Regions from separate parts of the Thermodesulfatator atlanticus DSM 21156 genome, predicted to be linked through region 2. Evidence: riboswitches for the same ligand, from Rfam matches in the RefSeq annotation. Region 2 holds a riboswitch; the other holds the start of a gene.
The links. A riboswitch is a leader RNA that binds a small molecule or an ion and turns the genes downstream of it on or off. The one in region 2 is predicted to bind cobalamin.
Positions count from the first base shown of each region.

Region 1: it holds a riboswitch for cobalamin, as region 2 does, so the genes downstream of both, H528_RS0104950 (dihydropteroate synthase) here and H528_RS0100965 (TonB-dependent receptor plug domain-containing protein) in region 2, are expected to answer to the same signal.

Region 1 covers NZ_ATXH01000009.1:8,513-13,915, forward strand. The annotation lists gene H528_RS0104945 (ASKHA domain-containing protein) at 1-1,809, opposite strand, end outside; gene H528_RS0104950 (dihydropteroate synthase) at 1,819-2,715, opposite strand; cobalamin riboswitch at 2,808-3,012, opposite strand; gene fbp (fructose-1,6-bisphosphate aldolase/phosphatase) at 3,581-4,726, opposite strand; tRNA gene H528_RS0104960 (tRNA-Leu) at 4,840-4,927, opposite strand; gene smc (chromosome segregation protein SMC) at 5,017-5,403, shown strand, end outside.
Region 2 covers NZ_ATXH01000002.1:8,349-13,751, forward strand. The annotation lists gene cobJ (precorrin-3B C(17)-methyltransferase) at 1-256, shown strand, start outside; gene H528_RS0100960 (putative bifunctional diguanylate cyclase/phosphodiesterase) at 514-2,844, opposite strand; cobalamin riboswitch at 3,196-3,434, shown strand; gene H528_RS0100965 (TonB-dependent receptor plug domain-containing protein) at 3,545-5,403, shown strand, end outside.

The sequences.
Region 1 (5,403 bases), on a different contig from region 2:
AACGTAGTAGTCCATGTAACCAGGATGGGCAGAAAGCTCAAAGTGGGTCATCATCTGGGCAACTTGTTCCATCTCCGCTAGAGCCTCCTGAGAAAGGGCTGCCATGCGGGCCCCAAGAAGCGAGCTGTTGCCCACAAAATAAAAGTTTTCCCTGGGAAGGTCCGGCAAAAGCCCGATAATAATAGCCTGCTCAAGATCAAGAAAACTGCCAAAGTTTCCCGCAAGAATAACCCGCTCAACCATGCCTATTTCAAGGCCAACGGACTCAAGAAGCGTTTGGTACCCTGAAAACATGGCCCCTTTGGCGCGGATGAGATTATCAATATCTGCTTCGGTAAAAACAATGTCTTCGCCTGTGGCAGACTCTTCTGCCCAAACAAGCACGTATTCATAGCCTTCGCGGCCTTCTCTTATGCGCGGGTTGTCAAGGTCGCGACGGTATTTGCCAGACTGGTCAATAATGCCTTCGATAAAAAGGCTTGCCAGAAGCGAAATAATACCCGAGCCGCAAATCCCTTTTGGCTTTTTATTGCCAATAGTAAGGATCATGGGCTCAAGGGTCTCTGGATCAATGTGCACGGCCTCTATGGCCCCGGTGGTTGCGCGCATGCCGTGCTTAATCCCCCCGCCCTCAAAGGCAGGCCCAGCAGAACACGCTGCGCAGGCTAGAAAGTCCTGGTTCCCCACCACGATTTCGCCATTGGTGCCGATATCGATAAAAAGCGTTAAAGGGCTCTCCTTGGCCATGCCTGTGGCCACCACCCCTGCGGTAATGTCTCCACCCACGTAGCTTGCCACGCACGGAGCAAGGGTTGTAATGGTCTGGTCTCCGGCTGGAAGGCCAAGCTCTTTAGCAGGAACCACGGGAAATTTGGCAGCTACCGGCACATAAGGGCTTTCGCGCAAGAATCGTGGCTCAAGCATGAGCAGAAAATGGCTCATAACTGTGTTGCCTGCAAAGGAATAATGGGCAATTTCTTCGGGCTTAACCCCGTGTTTACCGCAAAGTTCCTGAGAAAGCTTGGCAATGCATTCCACCACCCGCTCATGAAGTATCTTTAATCCGTCTTTTTTACGGGCAAATTCAATGCGGCTGATTACGTCTTCACCATAGCTGATTTGTGGGTTGTAATCTGAAGTAGAGCCAATAACGTTTCCTGAATTCAAATCAACCAGTTCTGCGCAAATCGTGGTGGTGCCTATGTCAACGGCTATGGCGAAATGACGCGAGGTGGTATCACCTGGCACAACATCAAGGAGTCGTGGCGTATTTTTTTTGAAAACGCAAGCGGTGACATCAAAGTTTTTTTCACGAAGAACGTAAGGCAGCTTTCTTAGGAGCTTCCAGTTTATGTCTATTTCTTCTGCAGAGAGTTCTTTGAGAATTCCTGTTTCAAGTCGAGCCAGATCAGGCATATTGTTTTCAATGCTTGGGGGCTCAAGAGAAAGATGAATCTTTTGCATTACAGGGGATATGCTCACTTTGGCAGGCCCGCGAGCTTCAAGCCAGGAACTTGCCACTTTCTTTGCCGGGCGCAAAAGGGCTCTTCGGTCAACCTCACTTTCAACTGGTACGCGAATTACCAAATCGCTTTTGGGAATTAACGTGCAGGCCTTATACCCGCCTTCGGGGAGAGGCTCCCCTTCCACCTCTCCTCCTTCTAAAAACACACGGCATTTGCCGCAGACTCCTGCGCCACCACAGGAAGCGTTAATATGAATACCCGCCTTCATGGCTGCGCGGATAACAGTTTCACCTTCAGGGATTTCAACTGTTACCCCCGCAGGAAGAAACGTAATCTTTGGCATGCTTACCTCCTAAAGCTCAAGCCAGGATTCAGAAAAGATGGTCTTTCCTGTGAGCACACGAGTGGTTTTGTAAATTTCGAGCTCTTTAGGAGAAAGCGAAGCCGGGTCTGGCTCATCTCCGTCCATGATGTCATGGACAAGTTTTACCCACTCAGGGTGTTTTCCTTTGGCAATTTCAACGAGCTCTTTGTCATATACGTTCAAAATAGCCGAGTAAATGTTGTATTTCATGAGCATCATGAGATAAACCCGGTCAAGATAGCCCCTCAGGTGATGGGGCACCCCGTTTGATACGTTTGAAAGGCCAACCGTGCTTTTACATCCCGGCGCAATATCTGGCAGCATGGCCAGAAAATTGAGCCCTTCAAGTATCTGATCAGCTCCCAGGGTAATGGGTGTGCCAATGGGGTCCACCCAGATTTTTTCATTAGGAATACCTGCTTCATTCATGGCCATGATAAGGTCCACAGCCATAGCTGCCCGCTCATTGGCATCGCGGGGCATACCCTCTGGCCCCCAGAGAAGAGCGATCACGTCGCAACCCACTTCCGCAGCAAAAGGGATGAGCTTTTCCATGCGTTCAGGTTGGGCTGAGATGGAATTCATCAGCATGCCAGCAGGATTTTTCGAGGCCTTAATCCCGGCAATCAAGGCGTCAGGGTTAGTGGTATCAAGGGAAAGAGGAGTATCAACCACTTCTTCTACGACTTTTACGATCCAGGCAGCAAGGTCCGGACCGTCTTTTTTGGCCGGGCCTATGTTTAGGTCAAGATAATCTGCCCCAAGCTCTGTTTCTTCCTTGGCCATTTCCTGGATGGGAACGGGATTGCGCTCCTTCATAGCAGCGCCTGTTCTTTTGCCCATAATGTTAATGGATTCTGCAATGCAAACGACTTTTTGAGACATAAAACCCTCCTTAAAAGTATTTTTTGGGAGGGCATTCGAGGAGGCACAAAGGGAAGAAATCCCCTTTGCAGGGCCTTAAGCCTCGAAGCCCTACAAAACTCAAACCCTGGGCCGGTCTCCCGGCTTCCAGATCATCCTACTTGCCGCGCCTTCCCAGGGCCTGCTGTGGGCCCCAGTGGCTTGTCCCCAAGGGTGGGTAGCGGCTTTCGTCCCCGGTTACGGTTGCGGGCCAGCGCCGGACTTCCACCGGACTTCCCGATTATCTCCAATAGGAGCACCCAGGGCCCTGTTGTTCAACTTAATTTTTACTGAAAACCATTTTAAGTCAATACGATTTGTTAACGGTCATAAGCGATTGCCACAACAAAACATGAAAAAGCGCTGCGGGGACCGGCCAGGGACCTGCTCTTTTTCTCAAGCCCCGTTGTGGGGATCCGTTCCTATTTTTCTTTCCGAAAAATGGGAACGGATCCTGAACTCCGAAAGCACAAAACAGATGGCACTTGAACATGTCATTGCAATCGAGGCGAGGCAATCTAGCTCCCTCACTGTGCTCGGTAGAGAGATCGCTTCGTCGGCCTTAACAGCCCTCCTCGCGCTGACATTTTAGCGGTTATTGCTAGGGCCTCTTTTTCTGTCATTGCGAGGGAGCGTAAGCGACCAAAGCAATCTCATGGGATCACTTCGGCGTACGAATCGCACGCCTTGTGATGATGGTGTAGCCGGGATCGCGCGGGAGTACAAGCCTCGCGAAGATGCTTTGTGGGATAAATTTGCTACCAATAATATTGTCAAAGGCACTCGCAATGCATGATAAGGGGGTTGGGAGTGACGGAAAAAGAAAAGGGGGCCAAGCCCCCTTCCTTTATTCGTGGATTTCGCCGGTGCCTGTTCCAGGAGCCTTGGCTTCAGGCTCACCAATGTCAACAAAGCGATCCTTAAGTTTCTCAAGGACTTTGGGAAGGGTGGTGTATTCCATTTCTTCAGGCGGAAGACGGTGTGGTTCAAAAATACCCTGGCGACGAAGCTGATTAGCAAGAATTGCGCAGCGATTACGAGCATCATCAAAGGCAGGATCATCAAAAAGATCATTAGGACCTACCAGTTTTCCATTACACAACTGATAACCAGCAGCAACAACACGAGGAGGACCATCGAAACGAGTGGGTTTGGCCTCTTTAAAGGAGACTGGCATAAGAGGGCCTGTGTGTGAACCGCGCATCCAACCTTCTACTAGCCAAGGTCTTGCAAAAGGCTCAAGGGCTTCACCCACTGCGGGAAAGCCACTTTGACAACGAACGATCAATACGGGATCGTCTTTACCTACGTAACGCCCAGCCATTAAAGAAAGTTTTTGGGTTGAAGCCACCGCAGCGATTTCTTGGTCTCTATTGCGGTAAACAGCCCTTACGACATAGCGGCTCGTAGCTCCGATGAACACCAAGAGGTCATAAAGCTCTCTCGGGGTTTCTAGCTTTACTGCTTTGCCGGAATAAACATCCATTACTTCAAAGGTAAAGCCATCATGCATGGAAGGGTCGATTACCAAACCGGCAGTGTTCATGGGATCAGCAAACATTTCATAAAGAGCTAGGTTCCAGGCACTTGGAGAAGTTTTATCCGCAAAATATACGATGATTGGTTCGCTTTTCCTTTCTTCAAATTCCATTTCAGCTACACCAGGGCCCATGCCTTTTACGTTTCCAGAAAAGGCATCAGCAAGGAGATCCTGGCCTGCTCCATAAAGTTTGAGACTTTTTGCAACTTCTGTCCCTGCAACAAAGGCATCCCAGGCGAGTTTGTGGACCTCTTCGTTATCTTTGCCTTTGGTATGGGTCATTACTATGGCAATGTCATCACCACAGGTAATAACAGAAGCATCGATCAAGATTCCTTTGGAAACAGCCTCTGCGACGTATTCTTTTACCTTTGCTACTACGTCAGGGTGTGTAGAGGAATGTCCTACATAGCCGCCAATATCGGCCTTAATCACTGAAAGAGTGAGCTTCATATTGCCCTCCTTTGGTATAGTTTTTCTGGGAAACCCCTCGCCTATTTAATACCAATTTTTATTAAGAAAAAGAAGAAATTTTTGAAAACAATGTGGAAGGCAAAGAAAAGAGATGGTGCCGAGGGCGGGAGTCGAACCCGCACGGGGGTGAACCCCAGTGGATTTTGAGTCCACCGCGTCTGCCAGTTCCGCCACCTCGGCGTGCTCTAATCAATTACCACGAAGCCTTGGTTCTTGCAACGTGCAAGGCATCTTGTCGCTTATTAGATTTCCGTTAAATTTTCCTTGCCATGCAAATAAAACGGTTAGAAATTTTTGGCTTTAAATCCTTCCCGCGCAAGATTTCTATCAGCTTCCCCCCTGGGATCTCAGCCATTGTGGGGCCAAATGGCTCAGGGAAAAGCAACCTGGTAGATGCCTTAAGGTGGATCCTTGGAGAACAAAACCCACGCCTTTTACGTGTGCGGGAAATGTCAGATCTCATATATGCTGGTGAAAACGGCTTTCGTCCGGAATTTGCCGAAGTAAGGCTTGTCCTTGATAATGAAAAAAAAGACGGTCCTAAAGAGCTTGCTAACCTTTCTGAGATTTCTGTGGTGCGGCGGCTTTATCGCGACGGTGAAAGCGAATTCTTCCTTAATAATAAACCCTGCCGCCTGAAAGACATTGTCTATCTT
Region 2 (5,403 bases):
CCCCATGAGTCGCACCAGGAAAGAACCTCTTAAAAAGGCCCACCGGCTGCTTCTTAATATTTTGCCAGGAAAGACCCCTGTGGGTCTGGCCCGGGCCATAAGCCGCGAGGGAGAGACCATCTTGCTTACCACTCTTGAAAAACTCCTTGACCACGAAATAGACATGCAGACCACGATTTTTATCGGAAACTCAGAGAGCTTTTGCTTTGGCCCCTGGCTCATCACCCCAAGGGGCTACAAAGGCAAGCGCTTCTAGCTCATAATATCTTTTTGAGACCTTTAAGGCCCGTTTGAGCAACCGTTCCTATTTTTCGTTCCGAAAAATGGGAACGGATCCCTTGCGCTTGTGCTGACAACACTGATCCCGATGTTTTGCAAAGGTCTCCTTTTTCGCAATCATGTGGCGGGGAACTAAAATACCGAATACTTTTGGGGTTATCTTGGACGATATTCCCTTCTTATATTCAACTACATATTCAACTGCAATAAATTTCCGTTCTAAAAATCTGGGGGTCAATTTTGTTTGCGGGACCAGAAGTAAAGTTCTGGATTAAAAGAAGTTAGAAACTGTAAAGCTTCTTCAGCAGGCATAGGGGGTGCAAAATAGAATCCTTGCACTTCGTCTACCCCAAGACCAGTAATGAAAGCCAGCTGTTCCCTGGTCTCTAATCCTTCTGCTACTACATTAAGATCCATCCCGCGGGCCATCGAAACCAGAGCCATGAGCATGACTACATGGTCCCTTTGGTCTGGGACATGTTCAAGAAAGGTACGGTCTATTTTTATGCCTATGCGTCCCAGCTGAAAAAGATGGCGAAAAGAGGAATAGCCAGTGCCGAAATCGTCAAGTACTAGAGCCGCCCCTGCCTCTCGAAGACGATTTATCTCCGCCATGGCCTCGTCTTCCAACAACATGGTCTCCAGAATTTCTAACTCTATTCTTTCAACAGGGATGCTGTAGCGTTTAAGTATTTCCAAAAAATTTAAGGCAAAATTTCCGGACTTGAGCTGTCTCACACTGAGATTTACGGATATTTTTAAAGGGTTTCCAGTCTCTTTCTCTATTTTTCGTGCAAAATCCGCAGCTTGCTCCACCACTTTGTAACCCACATCTATCATAAGCTGACTCTCTTCCAGAACAGGTATAAATTCACCAGGAGGCACGATGCCCCTTTCCTTATCTCGCCAGCGTAAAAGCCCCTCGAATCCGCTTATAGATCTGGAATCCAGGTTTATTTTTGGTTGAAAGAAGAGTTCAAGTTCGTCATTTTTCAAAGCTTTTTCCATCCTAGATAAAAGATTCAGTTTGGCTAGAGAAGTTTTGGCCTTCTCTGCTTCGTAAAACATCAGCCCACCATCCGGAGTTCGCGATACTAATCTTACGGCTGAAGAAGCCTTTGCTAAAATCTCCCTGGGAGAACGACCGTGTTCCGGCCATATAGATACTCCTAGCCCAAAGTTTAGACGTATATTCTGCTTTTCAATTTCGAAAGGTCGTGAGAGTGTTTGTCTCAGTTTTTCAAGGTATTTAGACAACTCGTCAAGAAAAGAAAACTTAATGGTTACAGCAAATTCGTCAGCTCCCACCCTACCTACTATTCCCTCTCGACCCAAAAATTCTGTTAGACGTCTCGCAATTTCTTTCAGAATTTCATCTCCTTTGATATGCCCCAAAATTTGATTGATTTCAGAAAAGTGTACTATGTCTGTGACTATTATAGCTAGTTTATGATTTTTGTTTCCATTGAACCGGAAAAATTTTTCTACAGACCTAAGAAAACCTCTCGCGTTAGGAAGTGAAGTTATTTCATCTATGTAAAGTTTATATTCTAAGTTTTTCTGATATTTAAGACGTTTAAAGGTCACGCTTAGATCTCTACTTATCTCTTGAAGAATCTGGATTTCGTCAGGTAAAAAGTAATTTTTTTCCTTGTGATACAGAAAAAGAGCTCCGTATAGGTCTTTTTCGTCATGAATTGGCACTACCGCGATAGAGTTAAGACCGTGTTTTTGTAGAAATTCCCTTAGGGAGCCTAAATTTTCATTTTTCGACACTTCGTTAATGACTATTGGTTCTTTACTTAAGAATTTCTCAAGATATGGTTTAAGATTTCCTCTAAAAGCGTTTAAAGATTGAGGAATTTCTTTTAACCGGGGGTGATCTTCAGGAAATCCCCCCACAAAGATTAGTTTTTCTCCTTTAAGACGTCCTATCCATGCTAGACTGAGGCCAAGGTTTTCTACCATGGCTAGACAGAATTTTTGGGCAAGATCCCGTTCCGTTAAATCCTCTGCGGAAAGGAAAAAGTTTATCTCCCGTAAGGTGGCCAGAAAACGGGCCTGACGTTCGGAAAGCCATAGGCTTTTTTGCAAGTCTCTTATAGATAGATAATAAAATTCTTCGGCTAGCATGACCCCTAAACATTCAAAAAAACGCGCCAAATTGGCTTTTAGCGCTAAAAAATCGGTTTTTTCTAATTTATCCATAAAAAGATCTCTTATTTTTAAAAGGGCTGCCATGAAGACAGAGAGTCTGACACCGTTACGGTAATGTAGATAAGCTACATGATGCAAACGAGCCCAAAACTCTTTGCTGAAGGGATTACGCAAGGCATCCCTAAAAAAAGAGGTCCACCTATCTATAAATTCGTTATAGGCCTCGGGGTTGTCCAAAATCTTGTGGAGTATTTTTTGAGCCTCTACGTCTTCCTGAACATATTCATAAATGCTCATCCATATTTCTTTAAAATCCAGCAAATCTGCCAGGGATTGAAATTCGTTCAACTCTTTTGGACTGGAAAAACCGAACTTTTTAAGACACTTCATAATATTTTTAGCGGTCATGGCACCTCTCCCATTTAGAATAGTATTTATTTCTGTGAGACCTTTGCAAAACATCTTTTCTTAATGCCCATTCAAGGATCCGTTCCTATTTTTCGTTCCAAAAAATGGGAACGGATCCCTTGCGCTTGTGCTGACAACACTGGTCCCAACAATTTTGCAAAGATCTCTTTTGTATGTATTTATTTTTGTATGAATCGGATATTTCTATGAAGTCCTATAGCTTCTCTTAAAGGAGTTATTGGTTTTCAGAGGTGCTACTGTGTAAGTCCGCTACCATTTTTCTCATCTCTTAAGCTGAACTTTGCTCATAAAATTCTAGGGTAGACAGCTGTAGGCTATTTTGGTAATAGAAATTTTTGTTCCTTTTCGGGTGTCGGGAAGTCCGGTGAAAATCCGGCGCTGGCCCGCAACCGTAACCGGGGACGAAAGCCGCTAACCCGTTATGGCGAGTAGCGAGTAGCATTTTTACCACTCGCCAGGACGGGTGACAGGCCACTGGGGCTGGAGGCCAGAGGGTCGAAGGCCCTGGGAAGGCGCGGCGAGTAGGATGATCCGGAAGCCGGGAGACCGGCCCGAAAAGGCCAAGGAAGCGGAGCTTCGGGGCTAACTGCTCCGTTTCCGAAAAGGCCTATTCCCCTGCCTTTTTCGGAAACACCTCCCGAAGCTCCCTTCTTCAAAAAAATTTGAAGGAGGGAGTGTTATGAAGAAGTCCTGGGTTTTAGGTACTTGGTTCTGGGTGTTTGGTTTTGGGTGTTTGTTGCTTGGGGTTTTGTTTTCGGTCTTATTTTCCGGGCAAGTCCTTGCCGAAGAAGCAACTCCCCTTGGCGAAGTAGTGGTCACCGCCACGAGGACCCCTGAAGCCCTTGAGAAGGTGCCTTCAAGTGTCACGGTTATTACCGCAAAAGAACTGAAAGAAAAGGGCATTGAGACGTTAACCGACGCCCTGCGCGAGGCCCCGGGCCTAAACATCCTGCAAAACGGCTTTGGGGGCCTTGCTTCCACCTTTTTGCGTGGCGCGGAAAATGGCCAGAGTGTAATCCTCATCGATGGTGTTCCGGTTTATGATCCAAGTGGCACGGCTAAAGGTGATTTTTCTTCCTTTATCCCACATCTTTCCGTGGACGAGATCGACCGCATAGAGATCGTGCGCGGGCCCCAAAGTGTGCTCTACGGTTCAAACGCCATGGCCGGGGCCATAAACATCATCACCAAAAGGGCGCAAAAGACCGGCGCCTTCCTCGCGGGAGAATACGGCTCATATCGCACCTTTTTTGAAAGGGCTTCCTTTAACCTTGCCAGAGAAAACACAAGCCTTTCCCTTAGCCTCAGCAAAAAGGACAGCAAAGGCATGACCAAAATGCTCTCTGAGCCAGATACCGACGCTTACCACAACGGAAACGTGGCTGCCAAGCTAACCCATGCCTTTAACGAAAGGCTCGCATGGGGGGCCTCTTTTCTTTTTTCGCAGGCTTCCCACGACTTAGACGGTGGGAACCAAAAAGAAAAGAATAACCTTGGCTTTTTCAAAACTAATCTTGACTGGCAGGTAACCCCTCAAATCAAACAGCACCTTGATTTTTCTCTTAGCTCTACCCGCCGCGAATATGACCAGGGGGCAGGTGGCCTTTATAAGGGAAGGCTTACCCGCTTTTCCTGGCAGAGCGAATTTTTGCCGAAAGAACCAGCAAAATTCATCGCAGGTTTTGACTACCAAAAAGAAAAGGCCGAAATCGACTCGCCGTGGGGAGCGCCTTTTGACGAAACAGCATACGAATGGGCACCTTTTGCCGAGGCCATTTTAGATTTAAAAAAGGCTGTGCTAACCCTTGGTGTGCGCTACACCAAACACGAAACCGCAGGAGACAAAGTTACCTACCGCGTGGCGGCAGCAGCTTTCCCTGTGGAAAGTATCAAGCTTCACGCAAGTTACGGCACGGGCTTTCGCACCCCAGGCCTTTTTCAACTTTACGACCCCTCTTACGGAAACAAAGACCTTAAGCCTGAAAAGTCCTGGGGTTATGATGCCGGGGTTACCTTTTACGCTCCTGACCAGAAGGCTTCCCTGGACCTTACTTACTTTTATAACAAATTTGAAGACATGATCGATCTTTATCCCCCTTATCCTCAACCTGGATGGTGGAACGGGAAATATATAAATTTAACAGGCTATACCAAAACTTACGGGGTAGAAGCCACGGCTGAAGTGCGTTTGTTTGAGTGGCTTAAGCTTTCAGCCGCCTACCAGTGCCTTTCTGCCAAAAAAGCAAACGACGAAGACTTAGACAGGCGCCCCAGGAACAAGGCCAGCCTGGCTGCGACTTTCTATCTGCCCGAAGAGAAAGGCTCGCTTACCTTCCGTGGTCTTTACGTAGGACGCTACAAAGACGGTTCTCACGAAATGGGCAAATACTTTGTGGCCTATCTCTCAGGCATCTATAACGTAAATAAGTCGCTTAGCCTTTCTGCCCGGATAGATAACCTCTTTGATAAAGACTATCAGGAAGTTTACGATTACAAGACCCCAGGCCGCAGCATTTACGTAGGGCTTTCTTACCGTTG